Regions from separate parts of the Pseudarthrobacter sp. NPDC092419 genome, predicted to be linked through region 1. Evidence: predicted binding sites of a transcription regulator. Region 1 holds the regulator's gene; the other holds the start of a gene.
The links. Region 1 encodes Rex, which represses fermentation and respiration genes when NADH is low (regulators of the CRP and FNR family bind a similar motif). Its sites were predicted from a motif close to CTTGTGAANNNNTTCACAAG; they were not measured.

Region 1 (15,407 bases):
GATGCTGAAGGTCGTCATTCAGGGAGTCAATCCCGCGCGCGGCGGTCCGGGAAGCGGTCCCTGACGGCCGTGCTCGTGTTCCTCGCGCTCCTCCTGGCTTCCGTCCCCGGCACGCCTTCGGCGCAGGCTGCATCGCTCAGTGGCCACGATATTTCGTGGCCACAATGCCCGACGGCGGTGGGCGGCTATGGCCTGCCCCTACCGCCCGCGTCGTCCCAGTTCGTTATTATCGGCCTCACGAAGGGGCTCCCCTTCACCGAGAACCCGTGCCTGGCGAGCCAGGTGGACTGGGCCAGGACCAACGGCAAGCCGGCGCACGCGTACACCATGGCGGCTTTCCCCACGCCTGCCCAGCTCGCCACCTACGGGACGCGGGGGCCCTGGTCCGCCGCCACCCGCGCAGGCCAGCTCTCCAACGTGGGATACGCCGAAGCCCGGTTCGCCATCGACAGCCTGGCCCGCGTGGGCTTCGCGCCGCCGGTGGTGTGGATCGACGTCGAACCCCGGCCTGCCCAGCCCTGGCCCACGGCCAGCGCAGCGCAGCAGCGCGATAACCGGTACATCATCGAAGGCATCATGCGCGCCCTGCGGGACGCGAAATTCTCATACGGCCTCTACTCCTACGAGTCCGGGTGGGCCGGCATCACAGGCTCCTGGCGCCTGCCGGGCGTCCCGGTGTGGGCAACGGCCGGCCGGCTGGACTATCCCGGCGAGGCACTGGACCGCTGCCGCCAGCCGAGTTTCTCCGGAGGACGCGTCTATATTTCACAGTGGTACGACGACACCCGGGACTACGACCTGACCTGTGATCCATACGCTTTCACGCCACTGCCCATCCCGGCATCGACGCTCTCGGGGTCCACCGGTGATTTCAACGGCGACTGGAACACGGACATCCTTGCCCGCCTGCCCGCCACGGGCGAGCTGCGCATGTACCCCGGGAACGGCCGGGGAGGCCGGCTTCCCGGCGTGGTGATCGGCAAAGGCTGGAACATCTTCAATGCGCTCGAGACACCCGGGGACTTCAACGGGGACGGCGCACTGGACATCATCGCCAGGGAGACTTCCACCGGCTACCTGTGGCTCTATCGCGGCAACGGTACCGGCGGCTTCCTGCCCCGGATCCGCATCGGCAACGGATGGAACATCTTCAGCGCCATCGTCGGCCCCGGTGACTTCAACGGCGACCAGCGGGTGGATGTCCTCGCCCGTGAGCGCGCGACGGGTTACCTCTGGCTGTACCGCGGGAACGGCACCGGAGGCTGGCTGCCCCGGATCAGGGTCGGCAGCGGCTGGAATATCTTCAACGCCATCGTCGGCCCGGGGGACATGAACGGCGACGGTGCCGCCGATCTCCTGGCGCGGGAAAGCGCGACGGGTTACCTGTGGCTGTACCGCGGGAACGGTGCGGGCGGCTGGCTGCCCCGCGCCCGGGTGGGCAGTGGCTGGAACGTAATGACCGCCGTCGTAAGTCCCGGTGACTTTAATGGCGACCGCCGCCCCGACTTGCTGGCCCGCGACGGCACCGGCGTCCTGTGGCTCTACCCCGGCAGCGGCACCGGCGGCTTCCTTTCCCGGATCCCAGTGGGGCCGGGCTGGAACGGGCTCTCGCCGCTCTTCTGACGGCATTCTGTCGGGCGGGGCCTGGGACGCGCCCGTCCGTCACCGCGTCCCCGCGAACGGGGCTACCGTTAATGCATGGTTACCCCGCGCGTCGTACTGATCACCAAATCCGAGTGTCACCTTTGCGAAGAGGCGCGCGACGCCGTCGGACGCGTTACTGCCTCGCTGGGCCTGGACTGGACGGAGGAATCCGTGGACCAGCGCCCGGAACTGCGGGACCGCTACGCCGAGGAGATTCCGGTCGTGCTGGTGGACGGTGTCCAGCGCGACTTCTGGAAGATCGACGAAAACCGCCTGCAGCGCGTGCTGGAGCGCGCCATGGCGCAGTAAGGGAGCCGGTTCACGTGATGGCGGCTGCTTTGTTGGCACCGGCGGAGGGGCCCTAGAGTGGAGTCACGACGCAGCACAAAGGAGGGGATGGCCGCGATGGACCACACTCCGCATCCGGTTGCGGACCTTCCGGGCGCGCCGGGGAAGGAAATTCCCCCAGCCGCCGTGGCGCGGCTGACCATCTACCTGCGCGCGCTGAACTCTTTAATGGCCGACGGCGTGGAGCGGGTTTCGTCTGAATCCCTCGCCGAAGTCTCCGGCGTGAGTTCGTCCACGCTGCGTAAGGACCTATCGCACGTTGGGTCCTACGGGACGAGGGGCGTCGGCTACGAGGTTCAGTACCTCAGCCGCAACATCGCCGCGGCCCTCGGCCTGACCCATGACTGGAAAGTGGCGATTGTGGGTGCCGGCAACCTGGGCAAGGCCCTGGCCCGGTATGGCGGGTTCGAATCCCGCGGTTTCGACGTAGTGGCCATCTTTGACGCCGACCAGATGGTGGTGGGCAATGAGGTGGGCTGGCTGCGGGTCAGCGACGTGGCGGATCTGGAGCCAGTCCTGCAAAGGACCGGAGCCAACATGGTGGTGCTTGCGCTGCCCGCGGCCGTCGCCCAGGACGTCTGCGACCGGGTGGTCGAGGCCGGAGTCCACAGCATCCTTAGCTTTGCCCCGGTCATCCTGCAGGTGCCCGACGGCGTCAACCTCCGCAAGGTGGACATGGCCACCGAACTTCAGATCCTGGCGTACCACGCGCAACGGGCGCAGGCTCCGGAACAGACCGCCTAGTTCCGGCTGTGTCCGGGGCTGCGCCCGTTGCTGTGCGCGGGTGACGCCGCGTGCAGATGCTGTGTGGTTACCGGCCGTACGGGTTGCCCATGCCGCCGCCGTATGGGTTGGCGAAAGGCTGCCGGCGGAAGTAGGGGGCGGTGGCAGGCAGGTAGAGCAGGACGATGGCCGCGATGCCCAGCAGCGTGCCGAGGGTTCCGATGGTGAGTCCCGCAAAGAGCCCGGGAACGGAGAACGCCGCGAGAACTGTTCCCAGGATGCGGGCCCAGTTCTTGCCCTTCCGGACAAAGACAGCGACCAGCAAGTACAGCGCCGCCCCAATGATGCCCAACACCACCATGGTGCCGGCGATGATGCCCTTGATGTCGTTGTAGCTGACCTGGTTGCCACTGCCCTCGAGCTGCCGTTCAAATTCCTGGCGGAACACGGGGTTGTCCAGGTCCCCCAGGCCCATGAGCAGCGAAATGACAAAGATGGCGCCCGATGCAATCAGCAGCCAGAAGGACACGTTGACCAGCTGCGGCACCTCACCCTTGCCGCCGCCAGGCTGCTCGGACGGGTACTGGGTGTAGGGGGACTGGCCGTACCGCTGCTGGCCGTAGGGGGACTGGCCATAGGACGGCTGGCCGTACTGTGGCGGGTTCTGGCCATACGGTACCGGGCCGCCCGGCTGCTGACCGTAGCCGGGAGCCGGGGGCGGGTTCTGGCCGTACTGCGGCGCATTCTGTCCATACTGGGGCGGGTTCTGGCCGTATTGCGGCGCATTCTCACCGTAGCGGGGCGGCTGATTCGCTGAACCGCCCGGGTTCCCCGCACTGTTTCCCTGCTGGGGATCGTTCGGTCCGGGCGGCGGGGGGACAGGGGGAGTGCTCATGGGCGGTCCTTTTCCAGAAGTGCTTCCAACGGTACTGCCGGGATCGGTCCTGCCCTTCCCCCGGCATGGCTTAGCTCAACCGTACCCCCGCGCGGGCGCGTTGTGGGGACAACGGGGCTTAAAACAGCACCCCGGCGCCGGGCTGCCGGAGCCGGGTGCCGGGGCGCGGGTGTGGTGGAAGCTAATGCCTATGCTGCTGGGGCAATGAAGGCCAGTTCCAGGTTGATGGCAACCTTGTCGCTGACCAGCACGCCGCCGGTCTCCAGGACAGCGTTCCAGGTCAGGCCGAAGTCCTTGCGGCTGATGGTGGTCTCAGCGGAGACGCCGGCGCGGGTATTGCCGAACGGGTCCACTGCAACGCCGTTGAATTCGGTTTCCAGGACCACCGGACGGGTAACGCCCTTGATGGTCAGGTCGCCGGCGAGCTCGTAGCTGTTGCCCTTTGCCACGAGGCCATTGGAGACGAAGGTCATCTCGGGGAACTTCTCCACGTCGAAGAAATCTTCGCCCTTGACGTGGCCGTCGCGGTTGACGTCTCCGGAGTCGAAGCTGGCGGTCTGGATGGTGGCGTTGACCTTGGAATCGGCAACGTTCTCGGCGACCTCAAGGGTGGCCGCTGCCTCGGTGAACTGGCCGCGGACCTTGCTGATGCCTGCGTGACGGACGGTGAAACCGATCTCGCTGTGGGACTTGTCCAGTGTCCAGGTGCCGGTGGTGACGTCTGCGGGAAGTGCCATGATGATGCTCCTTGTATGGAAGTGCTGTGCGGTTGTGCGGTGCGTTCTGGCCGTTGACGCTTCATCTGTTGAAGTCTCAACTAACTGCTGCAATTAGTATAAACATGCGTTTGCATGTTTTGTTCCCTCCGGCGGGAACTTTTTTCGAAAATCTCCGGTTCTACCGGATGTAGAAGATTTCGGATCGCACGCCATCTTTGAGAAACTGGTAAACATGCCCCAATCCACTGTCCATTTGCTCCGCCATGGCGAGGTCCATAATCCTGACGGCGTGCTGTATGGCAGGCTGCCCGAATTCCACCTCTCGGAGCTGGGCCGCCGGATGGCTGAGATGCTCGCGGAACACTTCGTCCGGCGCGCGGCCGCAGGGGCCCGGATCACCTACCTGGCCGCGTCCCCGCTGGACCGGGCGCAGGAGACCGCCCGCCCCACGGCGGAGGCGCTGGGTCTGGAGATCCACACGGACGGACGGATCATCGAGGCGGAAAATTACTTCGAGGGCCTGAAGGTCACCAAGGCCGAGCTGCGCAAGCCCAAGCACTGGCCCCACCTCGTCAACCCCCTCCGCCCGTCCTGGGGTGAACCGTACAAGGAGCAGGCGGCCCGGGTCATGGCCGCGGTCCAGGAAGCACGGCTTCGTGCCATCGACCTGGCCGGCAGCGATTACGGCGCGGCGGGTCCCGAAGCCATCATGGTCAGCCACCAGCTCCCCATCTGGGCTACCCGGCTCAGCGCTGAGGGCAAGCCCCTCTGGCATGATCCGCGCAAGCGCGAGTGCACGCTGACCTCCATCACCTCGTTGGTGTTTGACGACGGCGGCTCGCTTCTGCGCGTCGAGTACACCGAGCCGGCAGCCTCCCTTCTTCCCGGTGCGGCCAGCACGCCGGGAGCCTGATCGTGATGACTGAGGGTAAGTAGTGAGCGAGACGAACAACGGCAATCACGGCACCGGGCGCGCGCCTTCGGCGCCGGCCGCCTCCCGGCGCAGCATCCTGGCTGCCGGCGGCCTCACGCTCGCGGCCCTGACCCTGGGCCTGTCCGCCTGTGCGCAGGAAGACGCGCTGGCCAAGCAGGCCCGTGCCGGGGACAACAAGAACTACGTGGCCGGAGATGGCTCCGTCACCGAATTCGCTGCGACGGACCGCAAGGCCCCGGTGCAGGTGACCGGAACGCTCTTCAACGGCACGGCAGTCACCCCCGCGGATTTCCAGGGCAAAGTCACCGTGCTGAACTTCTGGTTCGCAGCCTGCGCCCCCTGCCGGGTGGAAGCCCCCATCCTTGAAGACCTGCACCAGGAGTTCAAGGATCAGGGCGTCCAGTTCTTTGGCGTGAACCTGCGCGATGAGAAGGCCACCGCCGAAGCGTTCGACAAGACGTTCGGCCTGACCTACCCCAGCTTCGACGACAAGGACGGCGGCGTGCTGCTGGCCGTCTCCGGCATCGTCCCGCCCGGAGCTGTTCCCACCACCCTGGTCCTGGATAAGCAGGGCCGCGTGTCCGCCCGCGTGCTTGGCGAGATCGAGCGCGGCACCCTGAAGGCCCTCATCGCCGCGGCCGTGGCAGAGTAGCCAGCCGTGAACAGTCCATTCGCCGAAGCAATCCTCAACGGTTCGCTGCTGCTGGCCATCCCGGTGGCGCTGCTGGCCGGGCTGGTCTCTTTCCTGTCCCCCTGCGTGCTGCCGCTGGTTCCCGGATACCTGGGCTACGTCACGGGCCTGAGCGGCGTTGACCTCCAGAAGCAGAAGCGCGGCCGGATGCTGGCCGGGATCGGCCTGTTCGTCCTGGGGTTCTCCGTCATTTTCGTGCTGTTGGGCGGCGCGTTCGGGCAACTGGGGACGCTGATCACGGGCAGCCAGAACGCCTGGATCACGCAGGTCCTTGGCATCCTGGTCATAGTGATGGGCGTGGTGTTCATGGGCGGCTTCGGCTGGCTCCAGCGGGACGCCAAAATCCATGCCAAGCCGCCGGCGGGGCTGTGGGGCGCGCCGCTGCTGGGCCTGACCTTTGGCTTGGGCTGGGCGCCGTGCATCGGCCCCACCTATTCCGCCGTTCAGCTCCTGAGTCTCTCGGGCGGGTCCTCCGCGGCCAAGGGTGCGTTCCTCGCCTTCGTCTACAGCCTGGGCCTGGGCATCCCGTTCCTCCTGATCGCCCTGGGTCTCCGCCGCGGCATGGGCGTGATGGCATTCTTCCGTGAACACCGCGTGGCCATCCAGCGCACCGGCGGCGGCATCCTGGTGCTGCTGGGCCTGCTGATGGCCAGCGGCGTGTGGGGCGCCTGGGTCACCGAGCTGCAGTACTGGTTCCAAACCGACGTGAAGTTGCCGATCTGATGAGCGAGCGTGTGAACGAAGAAGCGAAATCCGCCGTGACAGAGGCGAAACCCGAGTCCAAGGCCAGCGGCAACGCCGGCGCGAAGGCCGAGGCCGCCCTGCCGGTACTGGGTCCCCGGGAGATGCTCCGCTGGGCCTGGACCCAGCTGACCAGCATGCGCACGGCGCTGTTCCTGCTGCTCCTGCTGGCCGTGGCCGCCGTGCCGGGTTCCCTGTTCCCGCAGCGGCCCGCCAACCCCTCCGTGGTGACCCAATACATCAAGGACAACCCGGACTACGGCAAGATCCTGGATTCGCTGCAGCTGTACGACGTCTACTCGTCTGTCTGGTTCTCCGCCATCTACCTGCTGCTCTTCACCTCGCTGATCGGCTGTGTGGTGCCCCGCGCCATAGCCCATTACAAGGCCATGCGCTCCCAGCCGCCGCGCACCCCCAAGCGCCTCTCCCGCCTGCCCGAGTACGGCACGCTGGCCATTCCCGCACGCGCCGGGATCCCGGCGTCGGACGCCATCAACGGTGCCGCCGCACTGCTGAGGAAGCGCGGCTACCGCGTTGAGGTGAGGGACGACGGCGGCGCGGAGCCATCTTTAGGGGCCGAGCGCGGCTTCCTGAAGGAAGTGGGCAACCTGGTGTTCCACACGTCGCTGATCGGCGTGCTGGTGTCCGTGGCCGCCGGCGGCCTGTTCGGCTACAGCGGCCAGCGCATCCTGGTGGAGGGTGACACGTTCGTCAACACCCTGGTGGGTTACGACCAGTTCACGCCGGGCACCAACTTCCAGTCCAGCCAGCTGGAGCCGTACTCGGTCCAGCTGGACAAGTTCGACATCACGTTCGACCGTGAATCGCAGGGGAAGTTCGGCCAGCCCATCGACTTCTCCGCCGCGGTGACCACCAGGGAAAGCCCGGACGCCCCTGCCAGGCAGGAAGTCCTGAAGGTCAACGATCCGGTCACCCTGGGCGGCACCAGCATCTACCTGACCGGCAACGGCTACGCGCCCGTGGTGACCATCCGCGATGGTGAGGGCAACGTGGCCATGCAGGGGCCCGTGGTGGCCAAGCTGCAGGGCGACAACTACTACTCCTCCGTGGTCATCAAGGTCCCGGACGCGAAGCCCGACCAACTGGGTTTCGTGGGCTTCTTCCTGCCCACGGCGTTCGTCACCGATGAGGGCGTGTCCTTCAGCGGCGATCCGGACCTGTTCAACCCGCAGCTGACCCTGAACTCGTTTTACGGCGACCTCGGCCTGGACGCCGGCGCCCCGCAGAACGTCTTCGAGCTGGACGTGGCGGACCTGACACCGCTCAACGCCCGCAACCTGGACGCCGGCGGCATCACCCTGGCTCCGGGCACCAGCTACACCCTGCCGGACGGCAAGGGCAGCATCAGCTTCGACGGCGTGAAGCGGTACATCGGCGTGGACATCCACCACAACCCCGGCCAGCTGTATGCGCTGATCTTCGCGCTGCTGGCCGTGGCCGGCCTGGTCGCCTCGCTGTACATCAACCGCCGCCGCGCCTGGGTACGCACCGGAACCTCCGACGACGGCAGCACCACGGTGGAGTACGGCCTCCTCGCCCGCGGCGAAGACCACCGCCTGGCCGGCGAGGCCGCCGCCATCCGCCGGCTCCTGACCACCGAATGGCAGCTGGACAACGACTCCGACGCTCCGCAATCCCAGCAACCCCCCAGCAGCCCCAGCGATAATGACGCAGGCAGCCCCACCCCAGCAAGCCCCGCCGGGCCCGAAAAGGACCACTAATGCCGTACGGAATCAACGAAACCATGGGCCAGTACAGCGAGCTCTTCATGCTGCTCGCGGCAGGCACCTACACCGTTGCCTTCATCGCCTTCGCCTGGGACCTGGCCAAGAGCAGCAAGGCCCTGCGCGCCATCGACCTCAAGGCGGCACAGGCCGGGGGACAGGTGGCGGTTCCGGCCGTCGTGGGCGCCGGCGCGTCCGGTGAGCCGGCAGCCGCCGGTGACCCGGACTCAGGCGCGTCCCGCCTGGACGGGCCGGCGGGGCGGGCCGAACGTCCGTCGTCGTCCGCGGCCAAGGCGTCCGGGACGGGCGGGGCGGTCATGGCCGACGCCGATATGAAGTACGCGGGCGAACGCCGCGCCCCGGCGCGGGTCGCCGTCGCCCTGACCATCCTGGGCGCCGTCATCCACGGCGCCGGCGTGGTCACCCGGGCGCTCGGTGCCGGCCGCGTGCCGTGGGGCAACATGTACGAGTTCCTTACCACCGGCGCGTTCGTGGCCATCGCCGTTTTCCTGCTGGTGCTGATCCGCCGCGACCTGCGCTTCCTGGGCACCTTCGTGGTCGGCCTGGGCATCATCATGCTGGTAGCCGCCTCCGTGGCGTACTGGACCCCCGTGGGACACCTCGTTCCGGCTCTGCAGAGCTACTGGCTGATCATCCACGTGTCCATCGCGGTGCTCTCGTCCGCCCTGTTCACGCTGACATTCGCCATGTCCGCACTGCAGCTGGTCCAGGCGCACCGGCAGAAGACCGTGGCCGCGGGCGGCCCCGACAAACTCGGCTTCATGCGCCTGGTCCCCTCCGCACTGAGCCTGGAGAACCTCTCCTACCGCATCAACGCCATCGCCTTCATCGGGTGGACGTTCACGCTGATGTTCGGCGCCATCTGGGCCGAGAAGGCCTGGGGCCGGTTCTGGGGCTGGGACACCAAGGAAGTCTGGACGTTCGTCATCTGGGTGGTATACGCGGGCTACCTGCACGCCCGCGCCACGCGCGGCTGGACGGGGACCAGGGCGGCCTGGCTGTCGATCGTGGGCTACCTGTGCGTGATCTTCAACTTCACCATCGTGAACCAGTTCTTCAACGGGCTGCACTCGTACTCAGGGCTCTAAAGCTCCTGCAGGTTTAGGGCTCCTGGGGGCCCGGAGTGCCGGTGTCGCGGCCGCCCGTGTCGCGGGGGTCGTGGCCGTTGCGCTGTTCCCGCGCCTTCGCTTCCAGCTCATCCTTCAGCTTCTGCAGCCGGGCCGCCTCGGCCTGGTTGCGGCGGCGGGCCTCAAGGTTGCGGAGGAAATCAGGATCGTCGTCGGGCGCCGTCGGGTGCCGGTAGGTCTGCGGCTGGGCCGAACCGCCGCGGGGCCGGCCCATCAGCAGCCACAGGATTGCGCCCAGTACGGGCAACACGATCATGACCACGATCCAGGCGGGCTTGGAGATGCCCCGGGTGAGGCGGGCATCAGTGCGGATCACGTCCACCAGGCCATACACGAAGATGACGAGGACTGCGACGGCCAGAGCCACACGGAGGAGCATGCCATCAAGTCTATAGCCCGCGGGAGCAGGGGCTTCCGGCGGAGGCGGCTAAACTTGAATAGTGGCCGTTTTGAAATATTCCCTGATCCGTTTGGCACTCTTTGTGCCCCTGTTCGTGCTCTTCCTGTTCCTGCAGCTGGGCGCATTGATGTCTGTGGTGGCGGCTGCACTCATCGCCTTCGCCGTAAGCTACCTGTTCTTCCAGAAGCAGCGGGATGAAGCTGCTGCCGCCCTGCACCACCGCTTCTCCGGCAAGGCCAAGCCCATACGCTCCGCCGGCGAGGTTCAGGATGCAGACGCCGAAGATACTTTGCTGGACGCCAACCCGGACGCCACCATCCGCAACGACGCCACGGAGCGCAAGAACCCGTAGCGCCCGGTTCCGTGGCTGGACCCGTACTGCTGGATCCCGTACCGCTAGAGCCCGTGGCTGAGCACAAGTCCCGCTGAGAACAGCACGCTGTACCCGAGGTTGATCAGGCCCGTCTGCTTCAGGACGGGGATCAGGCTCTTGCGCTTGCGGCCGTTGATCATGAGCCAGGCCGGCATCAGGCAGGCGGGGATGAGCAGCAGGACGATCAGCATCCACGGCCGTCCCGGAGCCAGCACCACCACCAGCAGGATGGCCACGGCGAGCATCAGGACGTAGCTCTCGCGGGCGTGCTTGTCGCCCAGACGGACGGCCAGGGTCTTTTTGCCGGCCTGGATGTCCGTGGGAATGTCACGGACGTTGTTGGCCATCAGCAGCGCTGTGGCAATCAGGCCGGTGCCCACCGCACCGATGATGGCGGGCAGGTTGATCTGGCCGGCCTGCGTGTAGGTGGTGCCCAAGGTGGCCACCAGGCCAAAGAAAACGAACACGAAGACGTCGCCCAGTCCCAGGTAGCCGTAAGGGTTCTTGCCACCGGTATAGCCCCAGGCGGCCATGACGCAGCCCAGCCCCACCAGGATCAGCCACCAGCTCTGGGTGATGACAACGAGGATGAGCCCGCAGGCCATCGCCGCGGCGAAGGCGCCGAACGCGGCATATTTGACGTGGTCGGGTTCGGCGGCGCCCGAGCCCACCAGCCGCAGCGGGCCCACCCGGTCGTCGTCGGTTCCGCGGATGCCGTCCGAGTAATCATTCGCGAAGTTCACGCCCACCTGCAGCAGGAGCGCCACCAGCGCCGCCAGGATTGCATTCAGCAAAAGGAATGAATCCATCTCATAGGCTGCGGCGGAACCGATCAGCACCGGCGCGATCGCCGCCGGAAGCGTGCGAAGGCGGGCGCCCTTGATCCATTGTGCGGCTGTGGCCACGGTCAGTACCTCGTGTTGGCTCGGAAGTGCGGCAGGACGGGGGATGGTGCTTCCGCCGCTATGGTGCAGATCCACTTTACTTTCCCCGGTGCAGTGCATTCAGTTTCGCGGTCATGGCCAGGCGGTCCGGCTTCCCGTTCGGGAGCATGAGCAGCTCCGGCGCGGGCAGGACGGTCTTAGGGGCCAGGAGACCCAGCGTGCGGTGCCACTGCTCCTCCAGCGCGGCACCACGCTCTGCCAAACCTGCGCTCTGCAGCTCCGGTCCGGTTCCCGGCTGTTCCGGGACGGCGCCCGGCGCCAGCGCCACATAGGCAGTCACGGCCTGGCCCCATTCGGCGGACGGTACGCCGGCCACGAAAGCTGCGCTCACGCCGTCGGACTTTTCAAGCTCTTCCTGGACCCGCGCCGCGGACACCTTGATGCCTCCGGTGATGATCACGTCGTCGGCGCGGCCCAGCACGGTGAGCCGGCCGTCGTCGTCCAGGCGGCCCAGATCACTGGTGCGGTACCAGCGGACGCCGCCCTCCTCGAAGAAGATGCCCGTTTCCAGGTCCGGCGCCTCCAAGTAACCGGCAGCGATGGTGTCGCCGCCCAGGAGGATCCGGCCGTCCGGGTCCACGCGCACGGAGACGCCCTCCAGCGGGTAGCCGTCATAGACGCAGCCGCCGCAGGTTTCCGCGGAGCCGTAGGTGCTGATGACCCGCACACCGGCATCGCGGGCGGCCGCCATGAGCGGTGCCGGTGCCGGGGCTCCGCCCAGCAGCACCGCGTTGAAGCGGCGCAGTACGGCGAGCGTGTCCGGCGCAGGGTCCTGCAGGAGTCGCTGGAGCTGGGTGGGGACCAGCGAGGTGAAACGGATGGTGTCCGTCAGTTCCAGTGCCGCCGCCGTGAAGGCCTGTGGGGTGAACCCGCCGGACATGTCCATCACCCAGGGCCGGGTCCCTGCAAAAAGCGACCTGACCAGCACCTGGACGCCGGCCACATACTGGATAGGCAGCGCGAGCAGCCACTGGCCCTCGCCCTTGAGTGCGATCGCGGTGGCCATCGAGGACGCGGCCAGCGACTCCACGGTGAGCACGGCGGCTTTGGGCGCGCCTGTGGAACCGGAGGTGCGGACCACCACCACGGCGTCGTCGCAACCGGGCGTCTCCACATGCCCCACCATCAGTTCCCCGGTGGCATCGACCGAGAGTTCGACGGCGGGACCCTCACCGTGGAGGGCGGCCGAGAGAGCCTTCAGCGCGGGTTCGACATTGAGGGGGACCCCGGCGGACGGTTCGCTGTTCATATGCCGCTCCTGACTTAGAAGTAGTGCGGGAAGCTGGACCAGTCTGGGTCGCGCTTCTGCAGGAAGGCCTCCTTGCCCTCCACGGCCTCATCCGTCATGTAGGCCAGGCGGGTGGCTTCGCCGGCGAAAACCTGCTGGCCGGCCAGTCCGTCGTCGGCCAGGTTGAAGGCAAATTTAAGCATCCGGATGGCCTGCGGCGACTGGCGGGCGATGTCCGCCGCATACTCCAGAGCGACCTCTTCGAGCCGGTCGTGGTCCACGGATTCGTTCACGGCACCCATCCGGACCATGTCCTCGGCGGAATATTCGCGGGCCAGGAAGAAGATCTCGCGGGCGGCCTTCTGGCCGATCTGCCGGGCGAGCAGGGCCGAGCCGTAGCCAGCGTCAAAGCTGCCCACCGTGGCATCAGTCTGCTTGAATTTACCGTGCTCGCGGGATGCGATGGTCAGGTCGCTGACCACGTGCAGCGAGTGTCCGCCGCCGGCGGCCCAGCCGTTGACGACGGCGATGACCACCTTGGGCATGGTGCGCATCAGCCGCTGGACTTCCAGAATGTGTAGGCGACCGGCACGGGCCGGGTCGATGGTCTCCTGGGTTTCGCCGTCTGCGTAGCGGTAGCCATCCCGGCCGCGGATCCGCTGGTCGCCGCCGGAGCAGAACGAGTGGCCGCCGTCCTTGGGGGAGGGGCCGTTGCCGGTGAGCAGCACGGTGGCAACGTCCGGCGTCATGCGGGCGTGGTCCATGGCGCGGTAGAGCTCGTCCACGGTTCCCGGCCGGAAGGCGTTCCGGACTTCGGGCCGGTTGAAGGCGATCCGGACCGTGGGCAGGTCCCGGACCCATTGGCCATCGCTGTCCCGTTCCACCTGGCGGTGGTAGGTCATGTCCTGGAAGTCCTCAAATCCGGACACCAGGCGCCAGCGGGTGGGATCGAAAATGTCGGACACTTTGGACGGGATTTGGTTGCTCACCGTCCAAGTCTAGTAATCGGCCTCAACTGATGCAGAACTCGTTCCCTTCGGGGTCTGCCATCGTGTGCCACGAATGCGGCCCCTGGCTGGCGGACCAGAGGTACGTGGCGCCTCGGGCTTCGAGCTCCCGCCGGGCTTCGTCCTTGTCCCGGCCTGCGAGATTGACGTCCCAGTGCACCCGGTTCTTGACGGACTTCTCCTCCACGCCGGACTGGAAGAGGATGCGCCGGGCGGGGGCTTTGGCGTCGATTTCCTCCGGCGGACGGATGGCCGCACCGTCCTTCCACACCAGGTTGCCGCGATGGGTCATGGTCTGGTCCTCCGTGGCGTACCCCTGGCTGACCATGGAGCGAATGAAGGCCTCATCCTGCGGCTCCACCGACCACTGCAGCGTCTCCGCCCACCAGTCCGCGAGCTGGTGCGGCTGCCGGCAGTCAACGACGATCTGGATAGTGAGTCCCATGTGCCCACGCTACGGCCGCCCAGCCCGGCGCGGAACCCTTTCGGCACCCTCATGTTGGGCGTGAGCCTGGCTTAGGGCTGGACCTGCTGCAGCTGGTCGAAGACCTCCGGCGGGATGGCATAGAGGAAGACCACGGCCAGCAGGTTCTTCGCGGCGTGCACGAAGTAGGAGAACATCAGGTTCTTTCCGGTCCAGACATACACGAAAACCAGTGTGGCCCCCATGGCGATATACGGCATGAGTGCTGTCAGGGTGATGGCTTCCTGGCCGGCGATGTGGATGCCTGCGAACAGGATGACGGACAGGGCGCAGCAGAGCCAGGTGTTCAGGCGCCGGCTCAGCTTGCCGATCAGCAGGTGCCGGAAGATGTATTCCTCCACGAACGGACCCACCACCACCAGCAGCGGCACCATGAGCCAGGCCGGGACCTGCTGCATGAGCTCCTGCAGGCCTTCCTGGTTGGCGGACGTCTGGCTTTCGCCTACCCAGGAAACCAGGAGGGCAGTCAGGATGAGCATTCCGACGACGGCGGCGGGCACCATCAGCAGCGTGAACCAGGGGCGGGTGGCCAGGACCTGAAGGTCACGGTGCACTACCTTCCGGGCTGCGAGCAGGGCCAATATTCCCACGGAGGCATAAAAGAACAGGTTCACGACGTAGGAGAGGGCCGCGGGGGACGGGGCCAGGCTGCGCAGGAACGGTTCCAATAGTCCCGCCGCGATCCCGAACACTACCCCGATGGCGACATAAGCACCGAGTGCCGAGTAATCCAGGCGCGAGAAACGGTACATCCGGGGATCGGGTGCCGGCGGAAGCCGGCGGGCGGTACGCATATGTCCACCCTATCTCCCAACCAGGTCGCGCTAAGTGCCGTTTTGAGGGTCCAAAGCGGCACTTGGCGCTACCTGGTTGGGAGGCGGTGGAGCGTTGCAGGGCGAATCGGACATCCACTAGAATATTCGGTATGCCTAAAAATTTGTTTCGGTGCGCCAAAGTAGCTGCTCCGAATCCTGCGCCCCACGCTCGCCCTCGTCCGAGGGTTCTCCTGCGCGCCGCAGCCGCTGCCGCCGTCGCGCTTTCCCTCTTCCTCACCGCCTGCGGCGGGGGCCCCGAGGTGGGCGGGAGCGGCAAGCCGGTGGTCCTCACCACCTTCACCGTGCTGGCCGACGTCGCCCGTAACGTTGCGGGGGACAAGCTGACGGTGGAATCGATCACCAAGGTGGGCGCGGAAATCCACGGCTACGAACCTACCCCCGGCGACATCCGGAAGGCTTCCAAGGCTGACCTGATCCTGGACAACGGGCTGAACCTGGAAGCCTGGTTCGCCCAGTTCGTGGAGGGCCTGGACGTGCCCCACGCGGTGGTCAGCGATGGTGTGGAAGTGATGGACATCAGCGAGGACTCTTACGAGGGCAAGCCGAA
Region 2 (15,407 bases), on a different contig from region 1:
ACTTGGAGGGGTTTTCTTCGTCGCCCTCGTAAGCAAGGATGTGGGTGGCCACCCGGTCCAGGAACCACCGGTCGTGCGAGACCACCACGGCGCAGCCGGGGAATTCCAGCAGCGCGTTTTCCAGACTGCTGAGGGTCTCGACGTCGAGGTCGTTGGTGGGCTCGTCAAGGAGCAGGAGGTTTCCGCCCTGCTTGAGGGTCAGTGCCAGGTTCAGCCGGTTGCGCTCGCCTCCGGAGAGCACCCCTGCCTTCTTCTGCTGGTCCGGGCCCTTGAAGCCGAAGGCGGCCACGTAGGCGCGGGACGGCATTTCGACATTGCCCACCTGAATGAAATCCAGCCCGTCCGAGACGACTTCCCACAAGGTCTTGTTGGGGTCGATGCCGCCGCGGCTCTGGTCAGCGTAGGAGATCTTGACCGAGTCGCCGATCTTGAGTTCTCCGCCGTCCAGCGGCTCCAGGCCCACAATGGTCTTGAAAAGGGTGGACTTGCCGACGCCGTTGGGTCCGATCACGCCGACGATGCCGTTGCGTGGCAGGCTGAAGGACAGCCCGTCGATCAGCACGCGGTCGTCGAAGCCCTTCTGCAGGTCCTTGGCCTCCAGGACCAGGCCGCCCAAGCGGGGTCCTGGCGGGATCTGGATCTCTTCGAAATCGAGCTTGCGGGTGCGGTCTGCCTCGGCGGCCATTTCCTCGTAGCGGGCCAGACGGGCTTTGGACTTGGTCTGGCGGCCCTTGGCGTTGGAACGGACCCACTCGAGTTCCTCGGCAAGGCGCTTGGCCTGCTTGGCGTCCTTCTTGCCCTGGATTTCGAGACGCGCACGCTTCTTCTCCAGGTACGTGGAGTAGTTGCCCTCGTAGGGGTACAGGTGGCCGCGGTCCACTTCGGCGATCCATTCGGCCACGTGGTCCAGGAAGTACCGGTCGTGGGTGACCGCCAGGACGGCGCCTGCGTAAGTGGACAGGTGCTGTTCAAGCCACAGCACGCTTTCCGCGTCCAAGTGGTTGGTGGGCTCGTCAAGAAGCAGCAGGTCCGGCTTCTGCAGGAGCAGCTTGCACAGGGCCACGCGGCGCCGTTCACCACCGGAGAGGTTGGTCACGTCCGCGTCCGCCGGCGGGCAGCGGAGGGCGTCCATGGCCTGTTCCAGCTGGGAGTCGAGGTCCCAGGCATCGGCGGCATCGATGGCCTCCTGCAGCTGGCCCATCTCTTCCAGGAGTGCGTCGTAGTCAGCGTCCGGGCTGGCCATTTCTTCGGAGATCTCGTTGAAACGCTGGATCTTGCCGTAGATCTCGCCGACGCCTTCCTGGACGTTGCCCAGGACGGTCTTTTCCTCGTTCAGCGGGGGTTCCTGGAGCAGTATTCCCACGCTGTAGCCGGGGCTGAGCCGTGCCTCGCCGTTTGACGGGGTGTCCAGTCCGGCCATGATCTTCAGGATGGTGGACTTACCGGCACCGTTCGGGCCCACGACGCCTATCTTGGCGCCCGGGAAGAAGGACATGCTTACGTCATCAAGAATGAGTTTTTCGCCAACGGCTTTGCGGGCCTTGGTCATTGTGTAGATAAATTCCGCCATGGTTCCAAATCTAGTGGGTAGGCGGTCATATCTCACATTCCGAAGCTGCCGCTCAGGATCCGACGAAGCACTTGCCGCTGGCCAGGACAGGCATCACCGTTACCGTCACGGCGCCCTCACGAACCTGGCCGATTACGCAGTCCTTCCCTTGGAGCACAGCGGCCTCGATCGAGTCCGCCGCCAGGCCGGTGGGTGTAGTGCTCTCCGATACCTCAAGCGAGCGGGTATCAATGCCTGCTCCGGTCAGGGCATCACGGACCTGTGCCGTGGACGGTTTGGGCGCACCCGCGGCGAGCCTGCCCAGGACATCGGTCACTTTGGTGCGTAATCCTGAAACGGCAGCGGCCTGTCCAGTGGGGCCGGCCGTTGCAGTTCCTGTGGGTTCGGCGGTGGGAACCGTGATTCCAGCTCCCGGCGTACCGTCCTGGGCAGATCCCGAAGCCGCCGGCGAGCTGCCCGTGACGCGAGGATCCTGAGCGGCCCCGCTGCAGCCGGTGAGCACCAGGAGCGATGCCGTGAACGCTGACCCCGCCACCATTGCTGCCCTCCGGAGCCTTCCCCTCCTGCCGTGCAGCAGGTGAACGCCGGAAACGCCCGGCGCAGGGTGGGCCGCACCGGATGTCCGGCGGTCAGGCGTTGTGGGCATGCTGTCATTGTGCCACGATGCCGCGGCTGCTCCCGCGGGCACCGGGTCACGGCCGCGCCGGGTCATGATGCACCGGGCCCGCGGGCACCGTCTCATGGCAGCGCGGGTCAGGCCGGCGCCGCCGTGAGTTCACCCGTGTTCGTGTCCAGCGACGAGAGGGCTCCGTCGCGTTCCTCGACTGTCAGTGTCTCGACGCCAAAGTCACCTGGGTCTCCGCCGTTTTCTTCAGCCCCCTCAAAGGTTTGGTCAGAGACCGGGGCTGAACCGGCGTCGTCCGTTCCTTCCTGGTCCACGAGCGAAAGAACGGGCCTGGTGGCGTTGCGGATGTAGTTGGCGGAGCCCCACTGCAGATCGTGGCCCACCGCGTCCGCGTCGATCTCGGTGGAATGGTAGGTCCGGCCGTCCCGTTCCCAGCTGCGCAGCTTCAGTTTGCCAATCACAATGACGGGCTGGCCCTTGCGCACGCTGCAGGCAAGGTTCCCGGCAAGCTGGCGGTACCCCTGAACGTTGAACCAGTTCGTTTGCCCGTCTGCCCACGTGCCCGTCTCTTTGATGAAGCGGCGGGTAGTGGATGCCAACCGGAAAGAGGCCGTGGCCACTCCCCCGGTCGTGGTGGAAGTCTTGACGTCCGTGGCCACGAAGCCACGGACCGTAATGAAGTCGCTCATCTCTTCGTCCTGTCTCAGATGGTGATGCCCGTTAGCAGGCACCACCAGCATGTCTCCGGGCGGGCGCCCGAAGGAGGGGTGCGTTTGGCTATGTGCATAACCCGCAGGGTTCCGGCGGGTGTGGAGGACTGGTGGCCAAAGGTACAGCGGCTGATTCCAGCCGCACGCGGGGCAATGTAAACTTTTTGAGGCGCCCGGACTTAGGGTCCAGGGGTGGCCCGCCTCAGTAGCTCAGGGGATAGAGCAGCGGCCTTCTAATCCGCCGGTCGGGGGTTCGATTCCCTCCTGGGGCACCGTGTGATGAGTCGAGACATCCTTCACGGAGGAGTCGGGTCATCATTGACACCCCCGGTCTTCGGACCGGGGGTGTTGTGTTGTCCGGCCCCTCCCACAGTCCGTCCTGTTTTCGACGCGCATCTTCATGGGCGCTGCGCATGTCCCCTGACGCACCCCATATGTGGGCGTCGCCGGCGAGGATGCGCCTCGACCACAATTTTGCGCGTCGAAACCCGACGGCGCAGGGCGAGGATCCGGGCGGTCAAGGCTTCCGGCACACTACGTGGGCTTCTATTCGGGCGGCGGGACCTGGGTTCGACGGCATCCAGGCGGCCATCGCGGTGACGGCCGGAACGGCTGGTGCGGCTGGTCAGATCACCGGGCGTTCGACGACGGGTTCCCCGGTCTTGCGGAACAGGGTTCTGGTACGGGGGTCCCAGAAGATCAGGTACAGGCCGAAGAGCAGGCCCGTCAGTGCGGCGGCCACACGGGCGAGGGCCAGCGCGAAGCCAAGGTCCTCGGTTTGCAGGTACGGGAACACTTCCAGCTGGTCGGAAATGGCGTAGATCATGAAGAACGAGACCACGAAGTAGAGGGTCTTGACCTGCCAGTCGTTGCGGATCCCGGTGACCGCGAACAGCGGAATGAGCCACACCACGTACCAGGCCTGGATGATCGGAGCCAGCACTACCACCGCCGCCAGGGCCAGGGTCAGCCTGCGCATCAGGCGGTCGTGATCACCCCTGAAGATCTGCCAGGCAATGATGCCGAGGGCCAGGACTTTGCCCGCGGTGAACACCAGCCCGGAAAAGACGTCGTACCCCAGGCCAAACGCCCGCGCCAGGGACCCCACCACCATGCCGATGAGCCCCACGGGTGCGTACCAGATGGCCAGGCTGCCGGGGGCCGAGAGCCCATTGATCCAGCCAAAGCCGAAGCCGTTGACCAGTGCCATGAGCACCAGCATCCCCAGGCTCAGCGCGGCAGTCAGACCCCAGAACCAGAATTTCCGCAGCCAGCCGGCCTCCTTGCCGGCCCACATCAGCCCGATGAACGGCAGGAAGATGATCGTAATGGGCTTGACCGCAATGGACAGCGTGACCAGGACGATACCCACTACCACGCGCCGCGTGGCGCAGTAGTAGAGACCGGCGAGGGCCAGGCCAATCATGAGCGCGTCGTTGTGGACGCTTGCGATGAAATTGGTCAGGAAGAGTGGATTCGCAGCGGTCAGCCAGAGGGCGCGGTGCGGGTTCACGCCATGCAGCTCCGCAAGCCGCGGCACATAGACGATGCAGAGAACCACACCAACCAGGGCAACCAACCGGAACAGCATGACGCTGGCCTCCGGCTGCACGTTCGTTACCCACACCACGAACTGCTCGATCCACAGGAAGAGCTGGCCATACGGGACGGGCGCTTCGGTCCACATCTTGTCGGCGCCCAGCTGGAAGTAGTTCGACAGCGCGGAGATTCCGTTTTCGTACGGGTTGAAGCCTTCCAACATCAGGCGGCCCTGGCCGATGTAGGCGTAAACGTCCCGGCTGAACAGCGGGATGCTGAACATCATGGGCAGCCCCCAGGCAACAACCGCGGCCAGGGTCACCCTCCGTGCCGCGGGCCCCCAGACGCGCACTTTCTGCCCCAGGCGGAGCCAGGCCCGAACCAGCAGCATGCCGCCGACGGCGAGCAGGATGATGGACAACGCCACTCCCAGCGCCTCCGCGCGCATCCAGATGAACAGTGGCATCCGGCGCAGCTCGGAGACGGGGGCGAGCCAGCCCACCCCCAGGGATCCGACCAGCATGAACATGGAACCGGCGAAGCCCGCCAGCAGCGGAGAGCGGGGACTGTCCATCCCGGCGTCCTCCGCGGGAACGGCTGCGTCACCGGCCAGCTCTCCCGTCGCGGGCACAGGCGCCGTCATGTCAGGATCGTCCAATCTTCAGGCGCGAAGATGTGTGGTGTCTTGCGCGCAGCGGCCGGGCCCGGCGTCCCTCGCGGGCCGCCGCAGCAGGTGGAGCAAGCGGCGGAATCGTCCGCCGCGCGTCCCAGAATCCTAGCATCGGCGGTCCGCCGGGACGTGTAAAGGTAGGCTGGTCGGGTGCCTATTACTAACGAACGAATCGTCTGGATCGACTGCGAAATGACCGGCCTGGACATCAAGAATGACGCCCTGATCGAGGTGGCCGCCCTGGTCACCGACTCGGACCTGAACATCCTGGGTGACGGCGTGGACGTCGTCATCAAGCCGGATGATGCCGCCGTGGCACAGATGGGCGATTTCGTCAGGGACATGCACACCAAATCCGGCCTCCTGAAGGAACTGCCCAACGGCAAGACTATGGCGGAAGCGGAGGCCCTCGTCATGGAGTACATCGCGGAATGGGTGCCGGACCCCCGCAAGGCTCCGCTGGGTGGCAACTCGGTTGGAACGGACCGCGTATTCCTTGCCCGGGACATGCCCGCCGTGGTTGAGCACCTCCACTACCGGGTCATCGACGTGAGCACCATCAAGGAACTCTCACGCCGCTGGTTCGCGCGTGCCTACTTCCAGTCCCCCGCAAAGAAGGGCGGCCACCGCGCCCTGGGAGACATTAAGGATTCCATCGACGAGCTCCGGTACTACCGCGAGGCCGTCTTCGTTCCCGCCCCCGGTCCGGACAGCGCCACCGCCCAGCAGATCGCGCGCCGTATCACCACGGCCGAATCCCCGAAACAGCCGCAGGCGTAATCTGCGCCACGTTTCCATGAATTTTCCGGGAAATCGGCAAAAGTGGCCAAAACAGTGCTGAACAGCAGGTAAGCTATTTGAGTTGCCTTTCCAGAGGGCCGGGTAGCCGGTCGCTCCGCAGGGCACATGGTGGGCGTAGCTCAGTTGGCAGAGCGCCTGGTTGTGGTCCAGGAGGTCGCGGGTTCAACCCCCGTCGCTCACCCTCACGGGAGGCCGTACCGGATATCCGGTGCGGCCTCCTTTTTTTGCGTACCCCATGTATCAAATACCGGCCACAGCGCAAAGGACGGACGACATGACAGTTCTGCCAATCACCATCTGGGGAGAACCTGTTCTCCACCGCCGGGCCGCAGAGGTTGAGGTCTTCGACGACGCCCTCCGCACGCTCATCGAAAACATGTTCGAAACCAACGACGCCGCCAACGGCGTGGGGCTCGCTGCGCCCCAGATCGGCGTGGGCAAGCGCATCTTCGTGTACAAATACGCCAACGACGACGGCGCTCCCCCTACGGGCGTCGTGGTGAACCCCCAGCTGACGCTCTCCAAGATCTCCGGAGCGCTTCCCGACCCGGATGAGGAGGAAGAGGGCTGCCTCTCATTCCCCGGCGGGCACTACCCGCTAAAACGTGCCGAATGGGCACGGGTGGAGGGCTTCGATGGCTACGGCCAGCCGGTCCGGTTCGAAGCGACGGGCTGGTTCGCGCGGGTGATCCAGCACGAATACGACCACCTCGACGGCAAGCTCTACGTCAACCGGCTGATCGACCGCTACGCGCGCAAAGCCATGAAACAGGCGAAGAAGAGCGGCTGGGGTGTGCCGGGGCTGACCTGGATGCCCGGCGTGGACCCCGATCCCTTCGGCCACTAGGCTCCGTTATCGTGCCAGGACGGTTCGCTGGTCCGGGCAGGTGCCCAGGACCCGCTTCATGGCGTCCTTTTCGGCCTGGGTGACCCAGAGGCCATAGCCTGCTTTGACCGACACCTGGCGGGCCACATAGTGGCAGCGGAACGACTTGTTCTTTGGCAGCCAGGTGGCGGCGTCAGCGGCGCCCTTTTGCTGGTTGGCGGGCCCGTCCGCGGCCACGAGGTTCACGGGATCGTTGGCCAGGTGCTGGCGCTGCCGGGCTGTCAGTTGCTGGGCGCCCTTCTGCCACGCATCCGACAGCGCCACCACGTGGTCGATCTGCACTTCACGGCTGCTGTCTGCGCCGCGGCGGAAGTCGATGGTCTTCGACGTGTACGGATCCTGGAAGCGGCCCGACGCCACCCCGCACCGGGAACGTTCCGTGAACGCGACCTCCAAGAGATCGCGCCGCAGGATGTCGTTGCGGGTATCGCAGCCGTTCCGGTCGGCGTCCAACCAGGCCTGGCCGAACGCCTCCCGCTCGTAGTTGTTGGCCGGTGCCCGGCCTTTGACGGGCAGGCCCTCAAGGACCGACAGCGCCGTAGCATCCGGCACCTGACGTACGGCTACCACCGGCTTCATCCAGGCGGGGTCGTAGACGGGCGCTTCGACCGGGCCGGCGGCCGCGGGCTCCGCCAGTGCGAACTGCCCGTCGGTAAAGAACCACGCCACTGTCGCCAGCGCAGATACCGCGGCCAGTGCCAGCAACACCCATGCCTGGCGGGATCGGCGGCGGGCACGGCGGTAGGCGGTCCAGCTGGCGCTCATGGCGTCACCGCGCTGCGGTTTACATCCTGCACCCGAAGAGCCTAGGGCACCGGAACATCCCTTCCGCGGATTTCCACAGTGTGGAGGAAGAGTGACGCGTCACATGGGGCGGCGGGCGGCCTCTACTGCTCGCGCATCACGCGGCGGAGGTCCTCCTCGGCGACCGCCAACAGGCCTTCGAGCTGGCGGACCCGGTCCTCGCCGACGTCGCCCGTTGCCTGGGCGGCCCGCGCCCCTTCGAGGAGGCGCAAGGCTTCCTTGTGGTTGGCCTTGGCGACATCCAGGGCGTGTTCGAGGGTGGTTTCGTGCTGAACCGCGGGTTCCTTAGTCATGCCACCAGTGTGGTCCGGTTTCCCGGCTGATTCCAGAGGATCAGCCGGGAAACCGGGTGACCGTTATTAGACTGCGATGGTTGCCAGCGCGGCGGCCGACTCCTTGGCCGGGAATGAGGGCGGGTTGACCCCGGCCATTTCCTCCATGACCCGGACTACCTGGCAGCTGTAGCCGAACTCGTTGTCGTACCAGACGTAGAGGACAAGGTTCTTATCGTTGGAAATCGTGGCGAGCCCATCCACGATGCCCGCACGGCGGGAACCGACGAAGTCCGTGGAAACAACTTCCGGGGAGTCGATGTAGTCGATCTGCTTGCGCAGGTCCGAGTGCAGCGACATCTCGCGCAGGAAGTCGTTCACCTCATCCTTGGTGGTGCCGTTCTTCAGGCTCAGGTTAAGGATCGCCAGGGAGACGTCCGGCGTGGGGACGCGGATGGAGCTGCCGGTCAGCTTGCCCAGAAGCTCGGGCAGGGCCTTGGCAACAGCCTTCGCAGCGCCGGTCTCGGTAATGACCATGTTCAGCGCCGCTGAACGGCCACGGCGATCGCCCTTGTGGAAGTTGTCGATCAGGTTCTGGTCATTGGTGAACGAGTGCACCGTTTCCACGTGGCCGTGGACTACGCCGAACTTGTCGTTGATGGCCTTGAGCACCGGAGTGATGGCGTTCGTCGTGCAGGACGCTGCGGAGACAATCCGATCCGAATCCAGGATGTCCCCGTGGTTGATGCCATGGACGATGTTCTTCAGTTCGCCCTTGCCCGGCGCCGTGAGCAGGACGCGGGCAACGCCCTTGCTCTGCAGGTGCTGGGACAGGCCTTCCGTGTCGCGCCAGCGGCCGGTGTTGTCCACCACCAGGGCGTCCTTGATGCCGTAGGCGGTGTAGTCGATGGTGGCCGGATCGTTCGAGTAGATGACCTGGACCTGGACACCGTTGGCCGTAATGGTGTTGGCCTCCTCGTCAATCCGGATGGTTCCTTCGAACGAACCATGCACGGAATCGCGGCGCAGCAGGCTGGCGCGCTTGGAGAGGTCGTTGTCAGAACCGCGGCGCACCACGATGGCGCGCAGACGCAGCCCGTGGCCGCCTCCGGCCTTCTCAACGAGGAGGCGTGCCAGAAGTCGTCCGATACGGCCAAAGCCGTAGAGCACGACATCCGTGCTGGTGCGGTCGTCGCCGCCGCGCTTGCCCACGATCTCTGCGAGCTCGGCGCGGAGAAACTCCTCCAGGCTGGCGCCGTTACCTTCGTCCTTGAACTTCTGGTTCAGCCGGGCGATGTCGATGGCCGCTGCGCCGAGTTCCATACCGGCGAGCGCGTTCAGCAGCGGAGCGGTCTCCTCCAGGCGCAACTCGTCCTTGCTCATCCGACGGGCGAAGCGGTGCGCCTTGAGGATGTTCATGGTGGACTTGTTGATCAGGCTCCGGCCGTGGATGCTGGTCACCACGTTGTTCTCGCGGTAAAGCCGCCCGATCACCGGGATCATGGCTTCGGCAAGAGCCTCCCGGCCCATCCACGTATCAAGACAAGAATCTGACGTCTGGCTCACAGAAATACCTTCCTCGGTTCAGCCGCATACGTCTTCGTACGCGGATGTCGGCCACCGGATGATGTCCAGGGGCGCCGTGGCCTGCCGGGTTCGGCCCGCAGGCGCGTGGGTCGCTGCAAAGAAAAACCGCCGGCTGCGAACGCAGCCCCGGCGGGAGAACTTCTACGTCCGGAATCCATTCTAGGTTGGCCGCGGCGCGCCGGAAGGCTCCGGACGCGTGAAATCACTCACACGGGAACCCACAACTGATGCCCGTGCGTCCGCCGTCAGTTATGGATCGCCGAGTAGAGGTTCAGGCTGGCGGAGAACACCACCCAGGAGAAATATGGCAGCAGGAGCAAACCGGCGGTCCGGCTGACGGGCCCAAAGCGGAGGGTCAGGAACGCCAGGGAAGCTGCAAGTGCAGTGATGACGAGGAACGCAACCCACAGGGCGGGAGCGCCCAGGAACGGGTACAGTCCAAAAAATGCCAGCGGCCAGGCGGCATTGAGCCCCAGCTGGGCACAGTATCCGGCCAGGGTGCCGCCGCGCAGCGCACCGCGGCGCCATACCAGCCAGGCCGCGACAGCTACGCCGGCGTAGAGGAGCATCCACATGGACCGGAACATCCAGCCAGGCGGCATCCAGGGCGCCTGCGCCGAGGCAGCGAACCAGTCACCGGCGGACCTGATGGGAACAGCGGCGAGGAACCAGGTGGCGGCCGACAGCGCCAGGAACCCTGCGAGCGCGGGCAGGTCGCGGACCCGGCGGGGTGCGGGGGTTGTATCAGCAGGCACGGTTCAGTTCCCCAACAGCGTTTCAGGTCAGTCGACGGCGTTCCAGGTCAATCACGGCAGGTGGATGGGACAGCCGATACGCCGGGTTCTGTACTCCCCCGCTGTTGCCGGCGAAGGAGTGACGGCCATCCATCTAGGAGTACCGTTGCCGGCACCCTCCAGCGGCCTACCCGGACACTCGGGCGGGCAGCCCTCAAATGTGTCCTGTCTGGCCTTGCTCCGGGTGGGGTTTACCTAGCCTTCCCGGTCACCCGGGAAGCTGGTGGTCTCTTACACCACCGTTTCACCCTTACCTGCGCCTGCCATCCGGGGACGGCAAGGCTGGCGGTCTGTTTTCTGTGGCACTGGCCTGCGGGTTACCCCGAGTGGGCGTTACCCACCACCCTGCCCTGTGGAGCCCGGACGTTCCTCGAGCCACTTGCGTGACGCGCGGCCGCCTGGCTGTCCCATCCGCGTCCAGTCTACCGGCGCCGCAGCCTGCTTCAGCCGCCGGTAGGATCGGACGGTGCTGATTCTGCTTCCCCCCTCCGAAGGCAAGACCCCGGCCGCCCGGGGCCCGGCCCTCGACTGGGACTCCCTCGCCTTTCCGGCGCTGAACGCAAGAAGGGCCGAAATCCTTGAGTCGCTGGGCACCGTCAGTGCGCACGAGGATGCCCTCGCCCTCCTGGGGGTGGGCGCATCGCTGCGTGACGACGTCGTACGCAATACGCGGCTGCATGCCGAACCTGCGGCGCCGGCGCACCGGATCTATTCCGGCGTCCTGTACGACGCCCTGGGGTACGGAACCATGAGTGCGGCCCAGCGGCGCAAAGCGGACGACGCCGTGCTGGTCATTTCCGCGCTCTGGGGCGCCATCCGCTTCGGTGACAGCGTTCCGGCCTACCGGCTTTCGATGGGAACGGCACTGCCCGACGTCGGACGCCTCGCCCCGTTCTGGAAGCCCCACCTGGCCGCCGCCCTCGCCCCGGTGGCGGAGGGGCACCTGCTGGTGGATTGCCGCTCCAGCACCTACGCCGTGGCCTGGGCGCCGCCGCCGGAACAGACGGCCGCCGTCAACGTGTTTACCGAAACCGGCGGGGTCCGCAAGGTAGTGAGCCACTTTGCCAAGCACACCCGGGGCGAATTGGCGCGGCACCTGCTGACGCGGCGGGGCAAGACGCCCGCAACCCCGCAGGCCCTGCTGAAGGCTGCACAGGAGAAGTGGGCAGCTGAACTCGTTCCCGGCACGGCACGCAAGCCGCACGCGCTGAACATCATCCTGCCCGGCTGAGGACAGCCGGGCCGGTCAGGCCCATTCTTCGGAGCGGACCAGGATGGCTCCCGAGTCCGGACAGAACACGATGTCCTCCGGTGCTGCGGCCTTGATGTCGGCAAGGTCCCCGGGACTGAGCTTCATGCCGGATGCCTCCGACGTGCCATGGAACAGCCGGGCGGCCCCCACACCGCGCCGGGCGAGTGTTTTCTCGTAGACCGCCAGCAACGGTGCATCCAGGGCCTGGGCGAACGCATCGCGGCGGCCCTTGACCTCGGCCGTTTCCGCGGCTACGGCGGCGAGTTCCTGGTCGAGCTCACCGCGGATTGAACCGAAGGAGCCCTGGATGTCGTCAACGATCCTCTGTTGGGCAGCCTGCTTTTCGCGGAGGGTGTCCAGCCGTTCCAGGACCTCCAGCTCCACGTCCTCAAGGTCCGAGCGCCGCTTGTTGAGTGAGGCGATGTCCTTCTGGAGCGCCACGAGGTCCTTGGACAGTCCCGTCCCGCTGTTGAGCCGCGCTTCGTCCCGGCTGATCCGTACGGTGACCTGTTCGACGTCGGCCTCTGCGCGCTTGAGCTCGGCTTCAGCATCGTGGACGGCAACCTTGGCCGCGCCGAGTTCGCCGTTGGCCACGGCGAGCGCCGCTTCGAGGTCTTTGATCCGGGGGTCCGTCTCGAGGGCGCGCCGGCGGTTGGCCAGCGCGGTCAGCTTGGCGTCCAGTCCCTGCAGGTCGAGCAACTTCAACTGTTCTGCCGGTGCTGCCTTGGCCACTTCTACCTCCGCTTGATCCTTTCCGGCCGCGGCCGGGCACCGAACCGGCGCTTCCTAGACTCTAGCGCCTGGCCCGCTTCCATGCCCGGCTTAGCCTGGAGTCAGGATAAAGTCCCAGGGGTCGCTGTTAGTGGTGCTGACCCGGATTTCGACGTCGTGGCCCTGGTCGCTCAGCACGTTTCCGAGCGCCGATGCTGCCGCGGGGAGCCAGAGCCATTCGCTGGCAAAATGCGAGACATCGACCAGGTAGGGCCTGCCGTTGAGGGCTGCTTCCCGTGCCTCCGAGGCTGGATGGTGGCGCAGGTCGGCGGTGACGTATACGTCCGCGTTGCTGGCCCTGACCTCATTGAACAGCGAATCCCCGGCGCCGCCGCACACGGCGATCCGCCGCACCAGTCCGTCCTTGTCCCCGGACACGCGTACTCCCCCGGCCACCGAGGGCAGGATGCCGAACACGCGGGCGGCGAAGTCGCCAAGGCTCATGGCGTCGGGCAGTTCGCCCACGCGGCCGATGCCTTCCTCCGGCAGTCCGTTGGCCGACGTCGCCAGCGGAGCGACGTCCTGGAGCCCCAGCGCATCCGCCAGGACATCGGAGACGCCCCCGACGGCGGAATCGCCATTGGTGTGCACCGTCAGCAACGCCGTCCCCGATTCGATGAGGCGGTGCACCGCCCGGCCCTTGGGTGTGGTGGCGGCAACGGTCGTGACGCCCTTCAGCAGCAGCGGGTGATGCGTGATCAGGAGCTCGGCACCCCAGTCCACGGCTTCTTCAATGACTTCAAGCGTGGGGTCCACGGCGAACATGACCCGCGACACCGGTGCGGCCGGGTGCCCGGCCACCAGGCCCACCTCGTCCCAGTTCTCCGCCAGTGACTCGGGCCACAGCTCTTCCACCGCCAGAAGCAGCTCGGCCAGGGTTGGAACGGTTTCGGAAGGTGCCGCCGAACCTGGCCCGCCGGGCCCCGGGAAGGGGGCATCGCCGTCGTGGGTCCGGTCATTGTGGTCTTCGGGTCCGGTAACGTCGGTGTCCTCAGGTTCCATAGTCTTATTTCTACCCCATTGCCTGGTCAGACCGGCACGTGCGGACTGCGCCGGCCGGGGCAGGGAATCATCCGGGCCCGCCAACCATTGAAGAGGTCATGAAAACTTTTGTCCTGGGCGGAGGCTGCTTCTGGTGCCTCGACGCCGTCTACCAGAAGACCAAGGGAGTCACCTCAGTGGTCTCCGGCTACACCGGCGGCCATGACCCGGAGCCTGATTACTACTCGGTGTGCAGCGGAACGACGGGCCATGCCGAGGTGGTTGCGGTGACTTTCGATGAGGACGTCATTCCAGCGGATGTTGTCCTGGACATGTTTTTTGCCCTGCACGACCCCACCACGCTGAACCGCCAGGGATACGACGTGGGCACGCAGTACCGGTCGTCGATGTTCTATGAGACAACGGAAGAGAAAATCCTGTTCGAGGAAGCCATCGAACGCAACCAGGCGCTGTGGCACGCTCCGATCGTCACCGAAGTCAGCCGGCTGCCGCGCTTCCACGTCGCCGAGGAGTTTCACCAGGACTATTACGCCAAGCACCCCGAACAGGGCTACTGCCAGGTGATCATCAATCCCAAGCTCGCCAAGGCGCGGAAATATTACTCTGCATGGCTTAACGCTTAGCCAGCCTTGGGCGGCCTCGTTAGGCTGACCTCAGTATCCACCCCTCAAAGATAGGCGTATGTACATGGCACGGATCTATGACGATGTAACGCAGCTGGTCGGCGGAACCCCGCTGGTCAGGCTGAACCGGCTCAGCGAGGGACTGGACGCCACCGTCGCCGTCAAGCTCGAGTTCTACAACCCGGCCAACAGCGTCAAGGACCGCATCGGTGTGGCCATCATCGACGCTGCGGAAAAGTCCGGCGCGCTGAAGCCCGGCGGCACCATCGTCGAAGGAACCTCCGGCAACACCGGCATCGCCCTGGCCATGGTGGGCGCGGCCCGCGGCTACAAGGTCATCCTCACGATGCCGGAGACCATGTCCACTGAGCGCCGCGTCATGCTGCGCGCCTTCGGTGCCGAAATCGTCCTGACCCCCGGGTCCGAAGGCATGCGCGGCGCCGTGGAGAAGGCGCAGGAAATCGTGGCCAACACGGAGAACTCCATCTGGGCACAGCAGTTCGCCAACGAAGCCAACCCGCAGATCCACCGAAACACCACGGCCGAGGAAGTCTGGGCCGACACCGACGGTGGAGTGGATATCTTCGTCTCCGGCGTGGGCACCGGCGGAACCATCACCGGCGTCGGACAGGTCCTGAAGGAACGCAAGCCCGGCGTGCAGATCGTCGCCGTGGAGCCGAAGGACTCCCCCATCCTCAACGGCGGGGCCCCCGGACCGCACAAGATCCAGGGCCTCGGCGCGAACTTCATTCCAGAACTGCTGGACACCAACGTCTACGACGAGGTCCTGGACGCCAGCCTGGAAGACTCCGTGCGCGTTGCCCGCGAACTCGGCGTCAAGGAAGGCATCCTCGGCGGCATTTCCTCCGGTGCCATCGTCTGGGGCGCGCTGGAACTGGCCAAGCGCCCGGAAAACAAGGGAAAGCTGATCGTCGCCGTGGTCTGCGACTTTGGAGAGCGTTACATCTCCACGGTCCTCTATGACGACATCCGCGGCTGATCGGTCCGCAATCCGCCCGTTTCCTGTAGAAAGAACTTTGTGGGCTTTTTCGCAAGACTGAAGGAAGACCTCGACGCCGCCCGGTCACACGACCCGGCGGCGCGGGGTTCTTTCGAGAACTTTTTCGCCTATTCCGGCCTCCACGCCATTTGGATCCACCGGCTGACGCACCGGATGTGGCAGAACCCCGGCCTACGGTTTCCGGCCCGCCTGCTCTCCCAGCTGGGCCGGTTCCTGACCGGCATCGAAATCCACCCCGGCGCCACGATCGGCCGGAGGTTCTTCATCGACCACGGAATGGGCGTGGTCATCGGCGAAACCGCGGAAATCGGCGAAGACGTCATGATCTATCACGGTGTCACCCTGGGCGGGCGGTCCCTGGCACGGATCAAGCGACATCCCACCATCGGGGACCGCGTGACCATCGGCGCCGGCGCGAAGATCCTCGGCCCCATCACCATCGGCCGCGACAGCGCGGTGGGGGCCAACGCCGTGGTGGTC

Region 2: a site for Rex is predicted at 9,658-9,677, ahead of ACIQC0_RS08940 (glyceraldehyde-3-phosphate dehydrogenase). Genes of this name have one in related genera too.

What each region holds. Positions count from the first base shown of each region.
Region 1 covers NZ_JBIVQF010000005.1:197,980-213,386, reverse strand. Annotated here, with positions in the region: gene ACIQC0_RS10545 (FG-GAP-like repeat-containing protein) at 1-1,623, shown strand, start outside; gene ACIQC0_RS10540 (glutaredoxin family protein) at 1,699-1,953, shown strand; gene ACIQC0_RS10535 (redox-sensing transcriptional repressor Rex) at 2,041-2,736, shown strand; gene ACIQC0_RS10530 (hypothetical protein) at 2,804-3,610, opposite strand; gene ACIQC0_RS10525 (YceI family protein) at 3,799-4,347, opposite strand; gene ACIQC0_RS10520 (histidine phosphatase family protein) at 4,562-5,242, shown strand; gene ACIQC0_RS10515 (TlpA family protein disulfide reductase) at 5,337-5,915, shown strand; gene ACIQC0_RS10510 (cytochrome c biogenesis CcdA family protein) at 5,922-6,677, shown strand; gene ACIQC0_RS10505 (cytochrome c biogenesis protein ResB) at 6,677-8,437, shown strand; gene ccsB (c-type cytochrome biogenesis protein CcsB) at 8,437-9,549, shown strand; gene ACIQC0_RS10495 (PLDc N-terminal domain-containing protein) at 9,563-9,967, opposite strand; gene ACIQC0_RS10490 (DUF4229 domain-containing protein) at 10,029-10,340, shown strand; gene ACIQC0_RS10485 (1,4-dihydroxy-2-naphthoate polyprenyltransferase) at 10,385-11,266, opposite strand; gene ACIQC0_RS10480 (AMP-binding protein) at 11,343-12,554, opposite strand; gene ACIQC0_RS10475 (1,4-dihydroxy-2-naphthoyl-CoA synthase) at 12,569-13,522, opposite strand; gene ACIQC0_RS10470 (VOC family protein) at 13,545-13,985, opposite strand; gene ACIQC0_RS10465 (CPBP family intramembrane glutamic endopeptidase) at 14,057-14,818, opposite strand; gene ACIQC0_RS10460 (metal ABC transporter substrate-binding protein) at 14,950-15,407, shown strand, end outside.
Region 2 covers NZ_JBIVQF010000004.1:263,373-278,779, forward strand. Annotated here, with positions in the region: gene ettA (energy-dependent translational throttle protein EttA) at 1-1,570, opposite strand, end outside; gene ACIQC0_RS08895 (DUF6993 domain-containing protein) at 1,623-2,216, opposite strand; gene ACIQC0_RS08900 (single-stranded DNA-binding protein) at 2,324-2,884, opposite strand; tRNA gene ACIQC0_RS08905 (tRNA-Arg) at 3,105-3,177, shown strand; gene mptB (polyprenol phosphomannose-dependent alpha 1,6 mannosyltransferase MptB) at 3,531-5,087, opposite strand; gene orn (oligoribonuclease) at 5,265-5,894, shown strand; tRNA gene ACIQC0_RS08920 (tRNA-His) at 6,024-6,096, shown strand; gene def (peptide deformylase) at 6,190-6,762, shown strand; gene ACIQC0_RS08930 (HNH endonuclease family protein) at 6,769-7,566, opposite strand; gene ACIQC0_RS08935 (hypothetical protein) at 7,689-7,898, opposite strand; gene ACIQC0_RS08940 (glyceraldehyde-3-phosphate dehydrogenase) at 7,965-9,443, opposite strand; gene ACIQC0_RS08945 (TspO/MBR family protein) at 9,710-10,219, opposite strand; RNA gene rnpB (RNase P RNA component class A) at 10,281-10,668, opposite strand; gene ACIQC0_RS08955 (YaaA family protein) at 10,725-11,489, shown strand; gene ACIQC0_RS08960 (zinc ribbon domain-containing protein) at 11,505-12,242, opposite strand; gene ACIQC0_RS08965 (Nif3-like dinuclear metal center hexameric protein) at 12,333-13,283, opposite strand; gene msrA (peptide-methionine (S)-S-oxide reductase MsrA) at 13,382-13,906, shown strand; gene cysK (cysteine synthase A) at 13,971-14,906, shown strand; gene epsC (serine O-acetyltransferase EpsC) at 14,946-15,407, shown strand, end outside.